Regions from separate parts of the Neobacillus sp. BF23-41 genome, predicted to be linked through region 2. Evidence: riboswitches for the same ligand, from Rfam matches in the RefSeq annotation. Region 2 holds a riboswitch; each other region holds the start of a gene.
The links. Region 2 has a riboswitch for S-adenosylmethionine ahead of AB7942_RS08995 (methionine ABC transporter ATP-binding protein). Riboswitches for the same ligand answer to the same signal wherever they lie in the genome.

Region 1 (2,204 bases), on a different contig from region 2:
GCAAGCGGCACTAGCAGTTGCAGTTCTATGCAATGATACGCTAAACAAAGTGGAGCGGAATGATATCATCGCAATTGTAGGTTAATAGTCTAAAGTGAAACGGAATGACAGCTCCGCGATTCTAGGTTAATAGTCTAGTAAAAAACGAAGGGATAGGAGGTGAAAGAAATGGCAAAAACATTGGAATTGCAATTTGCCACGGAGTTCGGAAAGACAGCAAGCCTTTCCATTGATAACCCCAAAGAGCCGATTGATGAAGAAGTCGTAAAATTATCGATGGCGCAGATTATTGCATCTGAAGTTTTCACAACTAGCAGCGGGAAGTTTGTTGCTGCAAAAGGAGCAAGAGTGATCGAACGCAATGTGACAGATTACGTGATTGCCTAATAAAAGTGAGAGGCCGGATTCATTATGAACCCAGCCTCTTTTTATAAACAATGGAAGGAGGAGAGAAAAGTGGAGCAGTTGATTCCAATCATCAGCCAGGTGGGATTCCCCATCGTTGTGACTCTTTATTTGCTTTACCGAATTGAAGCAAAGCTTGATTTGGTCGTCCAGTCGATACAGACACTTCCTGAGCGGATGAGGGAGCGAATATAAAAAAGAGAAACCACCTAGCCTCTACTATTAAGTAGATCCAAGGTGGTTTCTTGTTTTTATTCTTTCACTTTATCCAGAATTCCTTAACCGCTCTTTTTCCCTTTTAACTTTATATACAACTACACCAATGATCAATATCACGACTACTCCTACAATCATCGACGGGTTCTTTTTGATTTGAATCGCTTCTTTTTAATGGTAGGCAAGTCTCGATTCGTCCCCACGGTCTTGCCTGGATGACCTTCCCCCATCAGCTGATGAGACAATCCTTGTTGAACAAATTTATAGAGCTTTTCGGATTAATCGCGGTGAACCGTACCATAAGTAACGACGAAATTTTTACTTGAATTTATATTAGATAAGCATAATTATTATATTTTTTGCTTATAAGGTTTTAAAATTTTAAAAAACTCAGAAATATATTGACAATTATTTAATAGATTGATAAAGTTTAAAAAAATATTTCTTATCCAGAGAGGCGGAGGGACTGGCCCTATGAAACCTCAGCAGCAGGTCTAATAAGACACTGTGCTAATTCCATCGGGTGTGAAGCCTTGATAGATAAGAGCTACGTTATTATTTGTCAGTAACGCACTCATTTATCTGAGTGCGTTTTTTGTTTTTTCTGGATGTAGGAAAAAGGAGACTAGGATGGAGAAGAAAAGCAAGCAAAAATTTCAAAGAAAAATGCAAACACGGCATTTAGTTATGCTATCGCTCGGCGGAGTGATTGGAACAGGATTATTCTTAAGTTCGGGTTACACGATTCAACAAGCTGGCCCGTTTGGGACCATTCTGTCCTATCTGATTGGTGCACTAGTGGTTTATCTCGTCATGCTATGTTTAGGAGAGCTTTCCGTACATATGCCTGAAACTGGTGCCTTTCACAGTTATGCGACTAAATATATTGGACCAGGGACTGGGTATACAGTTGCTTGGTTGTACTGGCTAACTTGGACTGTTGCTTTAGGTTCTGAATTTACGGCTGCAGGATTATTAATGCAGCGATGGTTTCCATCCATTAATGTCTGGAATTGGAGTTTGCTGTTTGCTATTTTGGTTTTTGTCTTAAATATACTGACGGTTAAGTTTTTCGCTGAATCTGAATTCTGGTTTGCGTCTATAAAGGTAATAGCGATTGTTCTGTTTATTGTTGTAGGAGCAGCGGCAATGGTAGGTTTTCTTCCGATGACCCATTCCCAATCGGCACCGTTCTTCTCTAATTTTACAAGTGCAGGTTTATTTCCTAATGGTGCTTTTGCGATTGTCATGACAATGCTTGCGGTTAACTTTGCCTTTTCAGGAACGGAATTAATAGGAATTGCAGCGGGGGAAACAGCAAATCCGGAAAAAACGATACCAAAGGCCATTCGTACTACATTGTGGAGATTGATTATCTTTTTTGTAGGAACGATTGTTGTATTATCTGCATTAATGCCTACTTCAGATGCAGGAGTATTAGAGAGCCCCTTTGTTGCCGTTCTTGAACAAATTGGCGTACCATATGCAGCGGATATTATGAACTTTGTCATATTAACAGCCATTCTATCTGCTGCAAACTCAGGTCTTTATGCCTCTTCAAGAATGCTTTGGTCACTTGCAGA
Region 2 (2,204 bases):
GTCCAATTGCTGCGTGACTTAGGACCGGCATTAAGTCCGCAAAATTCCTTCCAGTTTATCCTTGGTCTTGAAACACTGCATGTTCGGATGAAGGAACATGTGGCTAATACAAAAGAAGTGGTGGAATATTTAACCAATCACCCTGCTGTGGAATGGGTATCTTATCCAGGACACCCATCCCACCCAGATTATGAATTAGCCACAAAGTACTTGCCAAAAGGTGCAGGTTCCATGGTTGTCTTCGGGATTAAAGGCGGTAAAGAAGCAGGAGCCAAAGTAATCGATTCGATTACTCTATGGGCGCATGTTGCAAACGTTGGCGATGCAAAAAGTTTAATTATTCACCCAGCAAGCACCACCCATCAGCAATTAGATGCTGATGGCCTGAAAGCTGCAGGTGTAACAGAGGATTTGATTCGCCTTTCAATCGGTATCGAGAATGTTGAGGATTTAATCGAAGATCTCGAATCAGCTATTTTGGCTGCTACTGGTGTAATCTCATTCAAGGTAAATGCATAAAAGTTACCAAAACTTATTTTTCCGAATATGAAGTTATTTTCATTGACACCCCTTTTTATCCATGATACGATAACTTTTGTAATATAATTACTTAAACAAATTAACGTTTTAATTGAATATAGGATACTTGATGCTCTTATCAAGAGAGGTGGAGGGATGTGCCCGATGAAGCCCGGCAACCGTCAATATTTATTATTGAAATGGTGCCAATTCACACAAAGCGATTGCTTTGGGAGATGGGAGAAAGGATTATTTTTAATGATGCCTTTCTGCCTGCGCAGAAAGGCTTTTATTTTGTTAAAACAGAATCTTTTTGTTAAAAAAGTCAAATCCTATATTAATAAGCGGTATATTACAATACAAATCTTTCAGAATGTTAAGTAAATTGGATAAGAAGCAGGTGATTCAATGATATCAATAAAAAATGTCCAGAAGATTTTCCCTTCTAAACAGGGGCAGCTAAGAGCCGTCGATGATGTCAACCTGGATATACAAGAGGGAGAAATATTCGGAGTGATTGGATACAGTGGTGCTGGTAAAAGTACCTTAATCCGAATGTTAAATGGATTAGAGCTGCCAACCGACGGAACTGTAACAGTAGCTGGCCGCGTTATTTCGAAGATTAAAGGCAGTGAGCTTCGAAAAGCACGCCAGGAAATCAGCATGATTTTTCAGCATTTTAACTTACTGTGGTCGAGGACGGTAAGTGAAAATATTGCGTTTCCACTTGAAATTGCAGGTGTAAATGGTTCACAAAGGAAAAAAAGAGTGGACGAACTAATTAAACTAGTAGGCCTTGAAGGAAGAGAAAATGCCTACCCATCCCAATTAAGCGGCGGACAAAAGCAGCGTGTGGGGATTGCTAGGGCACTCGCTAACAATCCAAAGGTGCTCCTATGCGATGAAGCGACTTCAGCACTAGACCCGCAAACAACTGATTCTATCTTGGAATTGTTAGTCGATATTAATAAAAGACTGGGTCTGACAATTGTTTTAATCACCCATGAAATGCATGTCATCCGGAAGATTTGTCACCAGGTTGCGGTCATGGAAAACGGTAGGGTTGTAGAGATTGGTCCGGTTTTAGATGTATTTAAAAATCCAGAACAGCCAATTACAAAGCGCTTTGTGCAGCAGGTGACGGAACCGGAAGAAACGAAGGAAACGATTGAACATTTACTTGAACGCTATCCGCATGGAAAAGTGGTTCAACTTTCATTTGTAGGGGAAACAACAGAACAACCATTAATCACAAACATCATCCGAGACTTTGATGTTATCGTAAATATTCTTCAGGGGAAAATTTCCCACACGCAAACTGGATCATACGGAACATTATTTATCCACTTGGATGGGCAATCTAGCGAAATACAGAAAGCCATTGATTATATTCACTCACAGCAAGTAGGCGTGGAGGTGATCAGTAATGGCTAACCTTATGGAAATGGTAAATTGGGAACAATTATTAGAAGCAACACGTGAAACGATTTATATGACTTCCATTTCAGTGTTTGCAACCTTTATTTTAGGATTATTCCTTGGTCTGTTGTTGTTTTTAACAGATAAAGGTAATATCTGGGCTAATCGAGCTGTTAATGTTATTATTGCTGGCTTTGTTAATATTTTCAGATCAATCCCCTTTATTATCTTAATTGTTTTATTAATTCCTTTTACAAAATTATTGC
Region 3 (2,204 bases), on a different contig from region 2:
TGCCCCAATCAAAGCTTGGATTTCTCCCGTTTCCATCGAAAAGTCAACCTGATTCAATGCCTTCACACCAGGAAACTCTATTGAGATGTTTTTCATCTCCAATGTTGATCTCATCAAAATCATCCCCCGTAAGCAAAGACTCTCTTCATCTATTGAAAAAGAGAGTGTCTAGTTGTATACCGACTATTCTTTATAATGCTTCTTTAACGTTTTTATCCACTCTTCCTCAAATGCAGTCGATTGACCCCAGCCTGGAATAATTTTTGCCAGATTAACCATGTTCACAGGCTCTTTTGCTTTGAGAAGATTTTCTTGTGAAACAAGTGAAGCATCTAAATCAAAGGTCTGTGGTGTTTCTTCACCTGCAAGCTTTTTCGCAAGTATTCTCATATCAACAGCACCGATAAGTTTCGGATCGACAGCTGCTGTGTATTTCCAAGCACTGCCTTTTCTTTGAATTTCTTGCAGATCCGCATTGGAAACATCGATTCCATAAATCTTCACTTCTTCACGTCCCGCTTCTTTCAAAGCTCGTGCTGCACCGATTGCAAAAGCATCCCAAGTAGCAAATATGGCATCCAGTTTGCCCTTTGGATATTTATTTAACATGGCTGCAACTGCGTTTTGTGTTTGTACACTTGTATCTGCCGCTGCCACACCAAAGCGTTCCACTTCTTTAATTTCAGGATTTTTTGAAAGGACATCTTGATAAACCTTATTACGTCTAACCATTGCAGGGAAACCGTCGACCCATAGGTAGGCAATATTTGCTTTTCCGTTTGTATTCTTTACGAGTTGATCAAGGGCCAAAGTTGCTAAGGCTTCATCATCCTGTGAAGTAAGCGTTACTCCATCAACCTTCGCAATATTTGGATTCGAGTCAAATGTAACTACACTTTTTCCTTTTTCAACTATCTTTTTTACATCATTAACAGTCGCATCATCGTCACCATGAGAAATGATAAATCCATCATAATCCTGGTCTAATGACTGATTAATAGCATCATGGAACTTAGCTGTGTCACCATTTGCGGTAAACACGTCCACTTGAAAACCTAAGGCTTCTCCCTCTTCTTTTGCACCTGCTAAGAACTGGGCAGTATGATCGTCACCGCCAATTTTTCGAATAACCTTGATTTTTAACGGATCACCACTTGTAAACTTTTCAGATACACCTTCAAGTGAAACCTTTTTATGAGCGCTTGCTTGTTTTGTTTCTCCCTCAGAAGCACAGCCTGTGAGTAAGAGTGTTGCTGCTAATGCTGATACGAGTGTACTTTTAAAGATATTTCTTTTCATGATTAAAGCTCCCCCTTTTAGATTCTTATCAATACTCCATTACTCCGATTGGAAAGGTTTGTTTTTATATAAAAATAAAAAACCTCTCCAGAAAAGAGAGGTTTCATCACAAATTAAGGGACTACTCCTCTCTTATCTTTCAAAACAATAAATTGTTTTGCAGGATTTAGCACCAATTCCAAACGGAACGGTTGCTGGGCGTCATCGGGCCAGTCCCTCTGCCACTCTTGATAAGAGAACGTATTATTCATTTAAAGTAATAAACTAGATTTTAGTCTCCCATTAACAAGTTGTCAATAGTGTTTTGAATATTTCTAATATAGTTATTATTCCTACGCCTCAAGCCTTTGAATATAAGTGCTGAAAAATAAGAAGCGTTACAGGTATAGTAATAAATCCTAAAATGAAGAAAGGCTAACCATTTAAGATATAGGCTAGCCTTCTTTTTCAAATTTAATTTCCATGAAGCTTGTACATTTTTTAGAGCTGGTTTTTACTCCATTAATTCTGCTGGTAATTCGATCCGCTCTACTTTATTCACGATAAAGATATAAGATAATGCTCCAATGATCAAGACTGCTCCAATAAAGAATAATGCAGCACTGAAGGAATGCGTAGTGCTTAAAATATATCCAACTACAATAGGGATTACGATACCAGCCAAGTTACCTGATGTATTAAATATTCCACCGCTCAATCCAATGATTTCTTTTGGAGACATATCGCCAACAAGCGTCCAAGTTGCACCTGCCATCCCTTTGGCGAAAAAGGCTACCGACATGATAAGCATGATAAGTGCTGCTGATGAAGTATAGTTAGCGAGAACAATAATACTTGAAAACAAGAACCCAATTATTATTGGTGTTTTACGTGCTACACCAAGTGACTTTCCACGCTTTAACAGC

Region 1: another riboswitch for S-adenosylmethionine. It lies ahead of mmuP (S-methylmethionine permease); the one in region 2 lies ahead of AB7942_RS08995 (methionine ABC transporter ATP-binding protein).
Region 3: another riboswitch for S-adenosylmethionine. It lies ahead of AB7942_RS03460 (sugar ABC transporter substrate-binding protein); the one in region 2 lies ahead of AB7942_RS08995 (methionine ABC transporter ATP-binding protein).

The regions. Positions count from the first base shown of each region.
Region 1 covers NZ_JBGBPR010000026.1:50,148-52,351, reverse strand. The annotation lists gene AB7942_RS25395 (DUF1659 domain-containing protein) at 1-85, shown strand, start outside; gene AB7942_RS25390 (DUF2922 domain-containing protein) at 169-387, shown strand; gene AB7942_RS25385 (YvrJ family protein) at 457-600, shown strand; partial or broken gene AB7942_RS25380 (23S rRNA (pseudouridine(1915)-N(3))-methyltransferase RlmH) at 837-928, shown strand; SAM riboswitch class I at 1,064-1,168, shown strand; gene mmuP (S-methylmethionine permease) at 1,252-2,204, shown strand, end outside.
Region 2 covers NZ_JBGBPR010000004.1:184,512-186,715, reverse strand. The annotation lists gene AB7942_RS09000 (O-acetylhomoserine aminocarboxypropyltransferase/cysteine synthase family protein) at 1-519, shown strand, start outside; SAM riboswitch class I at 653-762, shown strand; gene AB7942_RS08995 (methionine ABC transporter ATP-binding protein) at 928-1,953, shown strand; gene AB7942_RS08990 (methionine ABC transporter permease) at 1,946-2,204, shown strand, end outside.
Region 3 covers NZ_JBGBPR010000002.1:56,993-59,196, forward strand. The annotation lists gene AB7942_RS03455 (sugar ABC transporter ATP-binding protein) at 1-114, opposite strand, end outside; gene AB7942_RS03460 (sugar ABC transporter substrate-binding protein) at 184-1,299, opposite strand; SAM riboswitch class I at 1,429-1,536, opposite strand; gene AB7942_RS03465 (MFS transporter) at 1,793-2,204, opposite strand, start outside.